DNA from 3 places in the Pseudomonas sp. ADAK13 genome. Region 2 is predicted to be linked to each of the others. Evidence: riboswitches for the same ligand, from Rfam matches in the RefSeq annotation. Region 2 holds a riboswitch; each other region holds the start of a gene.

Region 1 (4,282 bases), 1.3 Mb from region 2:
GCAGCGCCAGGCGCTCCAGCATGCCCTCGCTCGCTGCCGGCCCGGCTTGCACGCTGCATTGTTCAACGGGCACACGCGCCCCGCTACCGGCTTCCACCACCGCCACTTCCACTGGGCGCCGGGTTTCCCGGTCGACCAACTGCAGGCTTTCACCTTCGGTGGCGAAGTGGCGGTTGCCCCAGCCGATAAACGCCATGATCACCACCCGGAAATCCTCGCCCACCGGCGTCGGCACGTACTCGAAACGCGGCGGCCGCTCGCTGTATTGCCGGCGCTCCAGCAGGCCGGCATCCACCAGGCTGTTAAGCCGGCGCGTGAGCATGTTGGGGGCAATCTCCAGGCTCTGGGAGAACTCGTCAAAGCGCCGCAAGCCTTGCAGCGCATCGCGCATGATCAGGATGCTCCACCACTCGCCTACCCTTTCCACTCCACGGGCTACCGGGCATTCGGCATTTACCAGTGACTTACGTTGCATTGCAGTTCCTCTGTGGGGCGGCCCCGAAAATTTAAGCTGTTCGATGTTACTTTCATAATGATAGTTTCGTCGCAGCATTGCTACCAAACTGAAATGGCGGAGCTAAGCGATCATGAATAAGCGAATTGTTGTGACCGGCATGGGTGCAGTCACCCCGCTGGCAACCGGCGTGGAGCAGACCTGGAAACGCCTGTTGGCAGGTGAATCCGGGATCCGCAGGCTACCCGAGGCCTTGGTCGGTGACTTGGCAATCAGCATTGGCGGCCAGGTGCTGGGCCGGGATCAGGACCCGCACGCCGGGTTTGACTCCGACAGCGTGATCCCCGCCAAAGAGCAACGCAAGATGGATCGGTTCATCGTGTTCGCCCTCGCCGCAGCGCAGGAAGCCCTGGCGCAGGCGGGCTGGGCGCCGCAAACCGCATCCCAGCAAGAACGCACCGCGACGATTATTGCTTCCGGCGTCGGTGGTTTCCCGGCGATTGCCGAGGCGGTGCGCACCGCTGACAGCAAAGGGCCGCGCCGCCTGTCGCCGTTCACGATCCCGTCATTCCTCGGCAACATGGCCGCCGGGCATGTGTCGATCCAGCATCAGCTGAAAGGCCCGCTTGGCTCCCCCGTCACCGCGTGCGCCGCCGGCGTACAAGCCATTGGTGATGCCGCGCGCATGATCCGCGCCGGCGAAATCGACATCGCCGTGTGTGGCGGCGCCGAAGCTTGCATCCACCGCGTCAGCCTGGGCGGCTTTGCCGCGGCGCGGGCGCTGTCCAGCGATTACAACGACACGCCGGCGCTCGCTTCCCGCCCATTTGATCAAGGCCGCGACGGGTTTGTGATGGGCGAAGGTGCCGGGTTACTGGTGATCGAAGAACTGGAGCATGCGCTGGCCCGGGGCGCGACGCCGATTGCGGAGCTGGTGGGATACGGCACCAGTGCCGATGCCTATCACATGACTTCAGGGCCCGAAGACGGCTCCGGCGCACGTCGTGCAATGGAGGCGGCGATTGCCCAAGCGGGGATCACCCCGGCACAGATCCAGCATTTGAACGCCCATGCCACCTCCACACCTGTCGGCGACAACGGTGAGCTGGCGGCGATCAATACGCTGTTCGGCGCCGATTCGAGTGTCGCTATCAGTGCCACAAAATCGGCGACCGGCCATCTGTTGGGCGCTGCGGGCGGGATTGAAGCGATCTTCACCGTGCTTGCCCTGCGTGACCAGATAGCCCCGGCCACCCTCAACCTGGACAACCCGGACCCGGCCGCCGCCGGGCTGAATCTGGTGCGTGGCCAGGCCCGGCCGCTGCCGATTGAATACGCGATTTCCAACGGGTTCGGGTTTGGTGGCGTGAATGCCAGTGTGCTGTTCAAGCGCTGGCAGTAAACCGGCGATTTGACGCCCATCGCCCGCCCATGCTCTCCTACACATCTTGTTTCGGGTGCCCTTCACAGGGTGAAACGGGAAACCGGTGAGTCATGTGCCCTTACTCAAGGGCGTGACGAGTCCGGTGCTGCCCCCGCAACGGTAAGCGAGTGAAACATCAAATCCACTGTGCCTGTACGGCATGGGAAGGTGATGTTTTAAGGCCCAGGCCCCTCGCAAGCCCGGAGACCGGCCCGAAAAAATCAGATAACAAACCCGCGGTGGGCGGGCGCTGTTCGGAACCCTGCGTGCCTGGCTCGCGGGGTTTTCATGCGCTCGTGTCACCCTGAAACCCAGAAGGGACGCGCCATGTCGATCATCAGCAGCACTGCCTCTACCGCCAGCACCACTGCCACTTTGAGCCAACGCCTGACCGCCGCCATCGGTGCGTCGATTCTTGGCGCGTGCCTGGTGTATTTCGCCGGTTTCTCGCACATCGAAGCGGTGCACAACGCCGCCCACGATACCCGCCACAGCGCTGCGTTCCCGTGCCACTGAGACCTGCCGACATGATCAAGCGTATCGCTCAAACCGCAGGTTTCACCGGTCTTCTGGCCGCCTTGTTGCTGACGTTGCTGCAAAGCTTTTGGGTCGCCCCGCTGATTTTGCAGGCGGAAACCTACGAAAACGCCCCGGCCGCTACCGAAGTGCATGAACACGCCGGCGCTGCCGCTCACACCCACGACGCCGAAGCCTGGGAGCCGGAAGACGGCTGGCAGCGCGTGCTGTCTACCACGGGCGGCAATTTGGTGGTCGCGGTAGGTTTTGCCCTGATGCTTGCCGGCCTGTACACCCTGCGCGCCCCGACCCGCACGGCTCAAGGCCTGCTTTGGGGCCTGGCCGGTTACGCCACGTTCGTGCTGGCGCCAACCCTCGGTTTGCCGCCTGAACTGCCGGGTACCGCTGCGGCAGACCTGGCACAACGGCAAATCTGGTGGATCGGCACTGCGGCCTCCACCGCGGCCGGTATCGCGCTGATCGTGTTTGGTCGCAACTGGCTGCTGAAAGTGCTGGGCGTGGCGATCCTGGCGGTGCCCCACGTGATCGGCGCGCCACAGCCGGAAGTCCACTCGATGCTGGCGCCGGAAGCCCTGGAAGCTCAGTTCAAGATTGCCTCGCAACTGACCAACGTGGCCTTCTGGCTGGCGCTGGGCCTGATCAGTGCCTGGTTGTTCCGCCGTAACCGTGATGATCAGTACGCGGCATGATCCTGGCAGTTGGCCTGGGTTGCCAGCGGGGTTGTCCTGTCGACGCCCTGCTCGACCTGTTCAATGCCGCCCTTGCCGAGGGTGGCATTGAGCGCCAGCGAATTACCGCGCTGGCCAGTCTTGATCGCAAGCAGGATGAGCCGGGGCTGCTCGCACTCGCCCAGGCGCTGGAACTGCCTTTGACGTTTTTCAGTGCGGCGCAACTGGTGCCTTACGAAGATCGATTGAGCCATAAGTCAGAGACTGTATTTGCCCATACCGGCTGCTACGGCATCGCCGAAAGTGCTGCCTTGGCGTTGGCTGAACAGCTGTCCCGACGCCCCGCCACCTTATTGGTCACCCGCCAAAAAACCGCCCAGGCCACCTTTGCATTGGCTTGCGCCGGCTGAATTCCCGATAATCATCAGCTTCCATCATGAGCATTCTTCATCTGAAGCCCTGCTCGCGTGCTTTTTTCACAGGAACATATCCATGACTGTCTTTTTCATCGGCGCAGGTCCAGGCGACCCGGAACTGATTACCGTCAAGGGCCAGCGGCTGATTCGCAGTTGCCCGGTGATCATCTATGCCGGTTCGCTGGTTCCGGCGGCGGTGCTTGAGGGCCATCAGGCGGAAGTCGTGGTCAACAGCGCTGAATTGCATCTGGAGCAGATCATCGAGCTGATCAAGACCGCCCACGGAAAAGGCCAGGATGTGGCGCGGGTGCATTCCGGGGATCCGAGTCTGTATGGGGCGATCGGCGAGCAGATTCGCGTGTTGCGCGAGCTGGGGATTGCGTTCCAGATCATTCCCGGGGTGACGGCCGTGGCGGCCTGTGCGGCGTTGCTGGAGGCTGAGCTGACGCTGCCGGACATCGCTCAAAGCGTGATCCTGACGCGTTATGCCGACAAGACCGCAATGCCGGCAGGTGAAGCGTTCGCCAGCCTGGCGCAGCATGGCACGACGATGGCGATCCACCTGGGCGTGAATCACCTGGAGAAGATCGTGGCTGAGTTGTTGCCTCACTATGGCGCGGACTGCCCGATTGCCGTGGTGCATCGGGCGACCTGGCCGGATCAGGATTGGGCTGTCGGCACCCTGGCCGATATTGCCGGGAAAGTCGCGGCCAAGGGCTTTCGGCGTACGGCGCTGATTCTGGTAGGCCGGGTGCTGGCCAGTGACAGCTTCAGCGAGTCCTCG
Region 2 (4,282 bases):
CCACACCGGCGCGGCGCAGAGCAGGGCGCCCAACAGCAGCCAGGGGGCTCTCATGGGCGCTCCTTGATCAGCAGATCCTCGACGACCTCGCCGCCCACCAGGTGCACTTCCACCAGTCGCTGCACATCGGCGTGGGTGTGCACGCCGTACCAGCAGGTGTCCGGGTACACCGTCACAATCGGCCCCAGGTTGCACGGGAACTGGCAGTGGGTGCGGGTCAGCAATACGCCGCCGGGTTTTTCGATGCGGTCGTGTGCCAGCAGGTGGCGGCGCAGGGTTTTCCACAGTTGCAGGGCACCACGCTGGGTACAGCGCGGGCCGGTGCACAGGAACACGTGACGGGCGTGGTCAGGTACGTGGGACCAGTCCGGGTGAGTTTCCACCGGCGTACTCATCAGAAGCGGTACGTGTAGCGGACTTCGGAGGTGAACGGCCGTCCGAGGTTGTCGACGTTGCTGGCGCGGCTGGTGACGTAGTCGCGGTCCAGCAGGTTCTCTACCAGCAGGCTGACGCGGTGCTGGTGGGCGTTGTCGAGGTAGCGATAGGCGTCGGCGTCGACCACGGTGTAGTTGCCGTACTCGACCTTTTTCGAGCTGACGATATCGCCGATGTAGCGCACGGCCGTGCCGGCGCCCCACATACGATCCACCGATTCATAGCCGACCCGCGAGCGGGCGAAGAACCCGGGGATGTCGTTGATGGTGACCCCGGCACGGGACTCGGTGAGGTTGCGGGTCATGTCGGCCTGCACGCTCCATTGCGCGTTGAGTTGCAGCGTGGCGTCGGCCTCGAAACCGCGCATCTGGATCTGGCCCTGGCCGTTGACCCACTGGATATCGTCCTGGGTGATCAGGTCGGTGATCTTGCGTTTGAACAGCGTGACACTGGCGCTGAAGTCCCGGGCAAACAGGCTGCCCTTGTAGTCGACGCCCAGCTCGGCGTTGCGGCTCTTCTCGGGCTTGAGGTTGCGATTGCCTTTTTCATCGTCTTCGTTGACGAACAGTTGCTCGGCGTTCGGCAGCTTGTAGGCGGTGCCGTATTGGCCGCGCAGGGCCCAGTTGTCGTTGAGATCATAGAGCGAAGTGAGCATGCCGACGGTGGCGCTGTCGCCGCCGCTCATGGCTTCGTGGCGTACGCCGATGCTCGGGTGCCAGTTCGGCAGGGCCTCGATGTTCGGCCGCAGTTGGGTGTACAGCGCGTGGGCCTGGGCCTTGTTGTCGTCGATGATCAATACATCGTCCTGGCCCTTGAACCACTGGTTGTCGGAACCGAATACCAGCACGTGCTCGCCCGGCAATATGGCCTTGCCTTCGGCCTGCACGCCCCAGTCGGTGAAGCCCCAGTAGTCGTCGTGATTCTTGACCACGGTGCCGCCGCCTTCGACATTGTTGATGCGGGTGTAGCGTGTGTCCCAGTCGTTGATATGGCCTTTGACGAAGTAGCTCAGGCGCTCGTTGAGGCTTTGCTCGAAGGTCGCCGTGGCGATCTGTTGCACGCGGTCGTTGGTGGTCTTGCGGTTGTCCACAGGACGGGCGAAATCCAGGTTGGCGTCGGCGTACTGGTAAAACAGCTCCAGGCGCGTGTCATCGCCAAACGACTGGATCGCCTTGGTGCCAAAGGTGGTGACTTCGTAGGAGCGCTTTTTGTCGGTGACGTTTTTCAGGTCGCGGTTGCGAAACGGCTGGTAGCCCTCGGAGACGTTGCGGCTGACGTAGGCCAGCAAGCCGAGGTCGCCAAACCCGTTGTTGAAAATCTTCTCGACCCGGGCATCGCCGGTGGTGCCGCCGAAGGTGTCCGCGCCCAGGTTCACTTCGCCGGACGCCTCGCGGGTTTGCGGGCTGCGGGTGACGATATTGATCACCCCCGACACCGCCTGAGTGCCGAACAGCAGGCTCTGGCCGCCCTTGAGCACTTCGATGCGCTCGATGGCGTTGGCGGGCAGGGTGTCCAGGTACAGGCCGCCGTACAGCCGGTTGTTCAGGCGCACGCCGTCCAGCAGGATCAACGTGTCATCGTTGCGCCCGCCCAGCAGGGAATAGGTGCCGTAGTCGAACGGGCCGTTCTTGGGCGCCACGTACAGGCCGGGAATGAACATCTGCATCACGCGCGAGACATCGGCAGCGGGGCCGGCGCGTTCAATCTGTTCGCGGGTGACGATCTCGACCTTGCTGCCGTACTGGGCCATGTCGGCCACGGTGGTGGACTCCACCGACGGCGCGGAAACGTTGAGTGGCTTGAGTTCGAGGGGGTTGTCGTCGGCCAGCAGCAGGGGGCTGAACAGGCAGCCGAACAACAGGCTGGGCACGGGAGTCTTGAAAGGTCGAATCATAGTCTTCTCGGAAAAGTATCTTTCGCGAAAAGCACGCACGAGTAGGCACCGAGCACACGCCAATACCGGCCCATGCCCGCCCACCGCAGGATTTTGCCAAACAGAATTCCAGGCCGGTCTCCGGGCTCACGCGTATGGACACCTTCACCTTCCCATGGCGCGCGGGCCACAGTGGTGTGTCGAAGGGATCACGCGTCTACCGTTGCGGGGGCAGCACCGGACTGGCTCGGAAAGAGCGGCACCGGTTTCCCGTTTCACCCCATGCACGGCGGCATGAGGCACCTGAAACAGGCCGGCATCTGAACATTCGGAAGACCGTTCGTCAACTTGGCGCGGGCTTTTCCAGTGGCGGAGTGGGAAGCGACTGACGGATATTGCAGGAAATTTCCCACAGGAGTACAAATGTACTCCATGACGAACTTAACGCCCCGCCGTACCGCCATCCTGACCTTTATCCGCGACCGCATCGCGCAGCAAGGCCAGTCCCCCAGCCTCGCCGAGATCGCCGAGGCGTTCGGCTTTGCCTCCCGCAGTGTGGCGCGCAAGCATGTGGTGGCGCTGACCGAGGGCGGCTTTATCGAGGTCAACCCGAACCAGGCCCGTGGCATTCGCCTGCTCAATCAGCCGGCGCGGCCTGAGCTGCTGGACATCCCGGTGCTTGGCCGGGTGGCCGCCGGCCTGCCCATCGGCGCCGATGCCGAGGTTCACAATCGCCTGCTGCTCGACCCGGCCCTGTTCGCGAAAACCCCGGATTACCTGCTGCGGGTGCAGGGCGATTCGATGATCGAAGACGGCATCCTCGATGGCGACCTGGTGGGCGTGCGCCGCAGTGCCGAGGCCTTGAACGGGCAGATCGTGGTGGCGCGCCTGGACGGTGAAGTCACCATCAAGCGTTTCGAACACGTGGGCGAGCGCGTGCGCCTGCTGCCGCGCAACCCCGCCTATCAACCCATCGTGGTGCGGCCTGATCAGGACCTTGCCATCGAAGGGGTGTTTTGCGGTTTGGTGAGGCAAGGCTGATGGGCGCCGTCGTTGCACTGGACTCGCTGTTCAATGGCGGCCGGGTCTGGAAAGGCCGGCCCGCCGCGCCGCCTGCCAGCGTGCATCCCACCGGGCTTGCGGCCCTGGATGCGGTGCTGCCCAGCGGCGGCTGGCCGGAAGCGGCGTTGAGCGAAATCCTGATGGCGAAGGAGGGCGTGGGTGAGTTGCAACTGGTGTGGCCGACCCTGGCGCGCTTGTCAGCGGCTGGCGAGCGCATCGTGCTGGTGGCGCCGCCTTACACGCCGTACCCCCACGCCTGGCAAAACGCCGGGGTGGATGTGCGCCAGCTTTCGGTGATCCAGGCCGATGAGCGCGACGCCTTGTGGGCGGTGGAGCAATGCCTGCGTTCCGGCAGTTGTGGCGCGGTGCTGTGCTGGCCGCGCAAGGCCGATGACCGGGCCTTGCGCCGCTTGCAGGTGGCGGCGGAAACCGGCCAGACCCTGGCCTTCGCCTGGCGCTCCTTGAACGAGGCCATCAACCCGTCACCGGCCGCCTTGCGCCTGGCGGTGGAGGCCAGCCCGGCACAGGTGCGGGTGCTCAAGTGCCGGGGCGGCCTGGCCCATCCCGCGCCCATTGCGCTTGGGCACTGAGGTTGGCATGCGCTGGGTGTGTATTGTCTTCCCGCAATTGGCGCTGGACGGGGTGCTGCGTTCGCGCCCCGAGCCGGATCAGCCGTTGGCCCTGCTGGCCGGCACGCCGCAGCGGCGGGTGCTGCAAACCGTCAATGACGCCGCACGCAAACTCGGCCTGCGCCCCGGCCAATCCCTGACGGCAGCCCATGCCTTGACCAAGGCGTTTGCCTGCGCCGAATACGACCCGGCGCAGATCGAATACTGGCAGCAGTTTCTGGCCGCCTGGGCCTACCGTTTCAGTTCCCAGGTCAGCGTGTATTACCCACGGGCGTTGCTGTTC
Region 3 (4,282 bases), 2.8 Mb from region 2:
CGCCAGCCATAGATTCTGGATCGCACAGGACAACGACGCCATGTCCATTTCCGGCAAGGTGCGGCGCCCGAAGATATGCCGCTCGCGGTCGTCCATCAGGGCAGCCACCAGCACTTCGGCGCAGTCGTTGATGCCTTCGACCTTGAGTTTCATGAACTGGTCGGAGCGCTCGCCGAGGGCTTCGGCGGTGCGTACGCGCTCCTCTTCCACCAGTTGCTGGATCTGCCCGCGCAGGTTGCGGTCACTGATGCGGATAAACCGCCAGGGCTGCATCAAGCCGACGCTCGGCGCCTGGTGCGCGGCTTGCAGCAGGCGATGGAGCAATTGCGGCGCAACGCTGCCGCCGCTGAAGTGACGCATGTCGCGGCGTTCGGCGATGGCGCGGTAAACGGCTTCGCGGTCGGCTTCGGGAAAGGCGTTGTCAGTCATGGCCTCTTCGCGAGCAAGCCCGCTCCCACATTGGATTGCGTTTCAACTCGGTCAAGTGTGGGAGCTGGCTTGCCTGCGATGGCAGTCTGATGGTCCGGCGCAAACAAGGCAGCCACCGCCACCGGGTTGGACGGGAAATAAAAGTGCACGTAGGACGCCGTCATCCGGCCCTGACGGTAAACCGCCTCGGCGCCGCGCCCGCCATTCGGGCTCAGGCCCCGGGCAATCGGCTGCCACTCGGTGCTGGTCAGCGAATGATGGTAGGTGTGGCCGCGCAACAGGCCTTCGGGCAGTTCGACGTTTTGCAGGGCCAACGCTGCCAGGCGTTTTTGCATGACAGCATCGCCCTGGAGCAAGCCGACCAGTTCAGCTCGGGTACCGTCGACATCGGTGAGCGAGTCCAGCAAATAGAGCATGCCGCCGCATTCGGCCAGCAATGGCTTGCCAGCGGCGTGGTGGGCACGGATGGCGTCGAGCATCGCGGTATTTTCCGACAACGCCTGGTGATGCAATTCCGGGTAACCGCCGGGCAGGTACAGGCTGTCAGCTTCAGGCAATGCGCGGTCACGAATCGGCGAGAAGAAACGCAGCTCGGCGCCCATCGCCCGCAGCAGGTCGAGGCTGGCGCCGTAGGTAAAGGCAAACGCTTCGTCGCGCGCCACGGCAATACGCACGCCGGCCAGCAACGGTTGGGCCTCGATCACCTCGGGCGCGGCGAATTCCACCGGCGGTGGCAGCGCTACCTCGCAGCTGCTGCCCAGGGCCTGGGCGGCGGCATCGAGGCGCAGGTCGAGGTCGTTCAATTCGCTGGCCTGCACCAGGCCAAGGTGGCGGCTGGGCAACTCAATGCCGGTTTCCCGGGACAGCGCGCCGTACCAGCGCAGGCCTTCGGTGAGGCTGCCTTCAAGCAATTGCGCATGGCGCAGGGTGCCGACGCGGTTGGCCAGCACGCCGGCAAACGGCAAGTCCGGCTGGTAGCGCGCCAGGCCCAACGCCAGGGCGCCGAAAGTCTGGGCCATGGCCGTGCCGTCGATCACCGCCAGCACCGGCACGCCAAAGTGGCGCGCCAGGTCGGCACTGGACGGCGTGCCGTCGAACAGGCCCATCACGCCTTCGATCAGGATCAGGTCGGCCTCCCCCGCCGCTTCCCACAGCAAACGGCGACTTTCCTGCTCACCGACCATCCACATGTCCAATTGGTAGACCGGCGCACCACTGGCGCGCTCGTGGATCATCGGGTCGAGAAAGTCCGGGCCGCATTTGAACACTCGCACCTTGCGCCCCAGGTTGCGGTGCAAGCGGGCGAGCGCGGCGGTGACGGTGGTTTTGCCCTGGCCAGACGCCGGTGCGGCGATCAGGACAGCAGGACAGTGACGGGGCTGATTCAAAGTTCGATGCCTTTCTGTGCCTTGATACCGGCCTGGAAGGCGTGCTTGAGCATGCCCATTTCCGTCACGGTGTCGGCCATTTCGATCAATTCGGGTTTGGCACCACGGCCGGTCACCAGCACGTGTTGCATGGGCGGGCGGGCCTGCAGGTCGCTGAGCACCTGGTCCAGGTCGAGGTAGCCGTGCTTGAGGGCAATGTTCAGCTCATCCAGCACCACCAGGCCGATGGCCGGGTTTTGCAGCATTTCCCGGGAGACCGCCCAGGCGGCTTCGGCGGCAACGATGTCCCGCGCGCGGTCCTGAGTTTCCCAGGTAAAGCCTTCGCCCATCACGTGGAAGCGCACCTGCTCGGGGAAACGGCGGAAGAACAGTTCTTCGCCGGTGCTGTTGCGGCCCTTGATGAACTGCACCACGCCGCACTGCATGCCGTGGCCCATGGCCCGGGCCAGCATGCCAAAGGCCGAGCTGCTCTTGCCTTTGCCGTTGCCGGTGAGCACCAGCAGCAATCCACACTCGTTCGGTGAATTGGCAATGCGCTCGTCAATTACGGCTTTTTTGCGCAGCATGCGCGCCAGGTGGCGTTCGTCACGATCGGGGGATTCAGTCATGGCAGCTCTCCGTTGGGGCTGGACAAAAACGGCGGGCAGGAAAAAGACACATACAGACAGCCAAGCATCGCCCACCGTGATGCTGTTGGATGGATCAGGCCGGTCTCCGGGCTCATGAGTGACATGCAATGCCGAGGGCGCGCCTTCCCATATCGCGGGCGATACAGTGGCTTAAGGCACCGTCTTGACTCATTTACCGTTGCGGGGGCAGCGCCGGGATCGTGGCTGCACTGTAGAAAAGTACGCTCACTCACCGGCTTCCCTGTTTCACTCAGTCGGCGCGTACGCCACAGAGCACCTGAAACAAGCCGCGAAGGTTAGTGGGTTGGGGGTGGAGCGTCAATTAAAGCCGGACACGCGCGTGAACCATCGGGCCGGCGTGCACCTCTACCACTACAGGTATTAAGGAGAAAACCATGCACAAGACCCGACTTGCCCTACTGATCATGGTCGCCGGCACCCTCGCCGCCTGTGGTGAAAGCTCTACCCTGCAAGTGTCCGACGGCACCGGACCGTCGCCCAAGCTGCCGGAACCGAATAAAACCCTGATTCCCACGGTGAACATCGCGCCGGCGATCGGCTGGCCCGATGGCACCAAGCCGACCCCGGCGGCGGGCACCCAGGTGGCAGCGTTTGCCGAAGGCCTGGATCATCCGCGCTGGCTGTATGTGCTGCCCAATGGCGACGTGCTGGTGGCTGAAACCAATGCGCCACCCAAGCCGGATGATTCCAAGGGCATTCGTGGCTGGGTGATGGAGAAAGTCATGGGCCGCGCCGGCGCCGCCGTCCCCAGCCCGAACCGCATCACCCTGCTGCGGGACGCCGACCACGATGGCGTGGCCGAAACCCGCACGGTGTTCCTGGAGAACCTGAACTCGCCGTTCGGCATGACCCTGGTGGGCAACGACCTGTATGTCGCCGACTCGGACAAATTGCTGCGCTTCCCTTACCAGCCAGGCGAAACCTCGATCAAGGCAGCCGGCACCCCGGTGGTCGACTTGCCGGGTGGCAGCATTAACCACCATTGGACCAAGAACGTGGTCGCCAGCAAGGACGGCAGCAAGCTGTACGTGAGCGTGGGCTCCAACAGCAACGTCGGCGAAAACGGCCTGGAAGCGGAACAGGGGCGCGCCGCGATCTGGGAAGTGGACCGGGCCACCGGCCAGCACCGCATCTTCGCCTCAGGCCTGCGCAACCCCAACGGCATGGCCTGGGAACCACAAAGCGGCAAGCTGTGGACGGCCGTCAACGAGCGCGATGAAATCGGCAGCGACCTGGTGCCGGACTACATCACGTCGGTCAAGGACGGGGCTTTTTACGGGTGGCCGTTCAGCTACTACGGGCAGCACGTGGATGTGCGGGTGACACCACAGAACCCGGACCTGGTGGCCAAGGCGATCGCACCGGACTATGCGGTGGGCCCGCACACGGCGTCCCTGGGGCTGACCTTTGCCGATGGCAACACGTTACCGGTGCAGTTCAGCAATGGCGCATTTATCGGCCAGCATGGTTCGTGGAACCGCAAGCCCCACAGTGGCTACAAGGTGATCTTCGTGCCGTTTGAGGCAGGCAAGCCCAAAGGCCAGCCGGTGGATGTGCTGACCGGGTTCCTCAACAGTGATGAGAAAGCCATGGGCCGTCCGGTCGGTGTGGTGATCGACAAACAAGGGGATTTGCTGGTGGCGGATGATGTGGGGAACAAGGTATGGCGGGTGTCGGCGGCTAAATAGCCAACCCTGAAAAGCACTGTGGGAGCCTAGGCTCCCACAGTTGTTTTTGCTTATGGATTACGCGCGAGGTGCTCGGCCGGCAACACGCGCTTGGCACTCAGGTAGGCGTTCTGCCAATAGGCCTTGG

Evidence for each region. Region 2 has a riboswitch for cobalamin ahead of HKK54_RS30820 (TonB-dependent receptor plug domain-containing protein). Riboswitches for the same ligand answer to the same signal wherever they lie in the genome.
Region 1: it holds a riboswitch for cobalamin, as region 2 does, so the genes downstream of both, HKK54_RS24655 (CbtB domain-containing protein) here and HKK54_RS30820 (TonB-dependent receptor plug domain-containing protein) in region 2, are expected to answer to the same signal.
Region 3: it holds a riboswitch for cobalamin, as region 2 does, so the genes downstream of both, cobO (cob(I)yrinic acid a,c-diamide adenosyltransferase) here and HKK54_RS30820 (TonB-dependent receptor plug domain-containing protein) in region 2, are expected to answer to the same signal.

The regions. Positions count from the first base shown of each region.
Region 1 covers NZ_CP052860.1:5,332,964-5,337,245, reverse strand. The annotation lists gene HKK54_RS24665 (winged helix-turn-helix transcriptional regulator) at 1-475, opposite strand, end outside; gene fabF (beta-ketoacyl-ACP synthase II) at 588-1,856, shown strand; cobalamin riboswitch at 1,893-2,107, shown strand; gene HKK54_RS24655 (CbtB domain-containing protein) at 2,205-2,393, shown strand; gene HKK54_RS24650 (CbtA family protein) at 2,405-3,103, shown strand; gene HKK54_RS24645 (cobalamin biosynthesis protein) at 3,100-3,492, shown strand; gene cobM (precorrin-4 C(11)-methyltransferase) at 3,575-4,282, shown strand, end outside.
Region 2 covers NZ_CP052860.1:6,669,009-6,673,290, reverse strand. The annotation lists gene HKK54_RS30830 (ABC transporter substrate-binding protein) at 1-54, opposite strand, end outside; gene HKK54_RS30825 ((2Fe-2S) ferredoxin domain-containing protein) at 51-395, opposite strand; gene HKK54_RS30820 (TonB-dependent receptor plug domain-containing protein) at 395-2,329, opposite strand; cobalamin riboswitch at 2,424-2,630, opposite strand; gene lexA (transcriptional repressor LexA) at 2,732-3,349, shown strand; gene imuA (translesion DNA synthesis-associated protein ImuA) at 3,349-3,960, shown strand; gene HKK54_RS30805 (Y-family DNA polymerase) at 3,968-4,282, shown strand, end outside.
Region 3 covers NZ_CP052860.1:3,891,607-3,895,888, reverse strand. The annotation lists gene bluB (5,6-dimethylbenzimidazole synthase) at 1-429, opposite strand, end outside; gene HKK54_RS18040 (cobyrinate a,c-diamide synthase) at 426-1,817, opposite strand; gene cobO (cob(I)yrinic acid a,c-diamide adenosyltransferase) at 1,814-2,425, opposite strand; cobalamin riboswitch at 2,506-2,742, opposite strand; gene HKK54_RS18030 (PQQ-dependent sugar dehydrogenase) at 2,842-4,155, shown strand; gene HKK54_RS18025 (C40 family peptidase) at 4,206-4,282, opposite strand, start outside.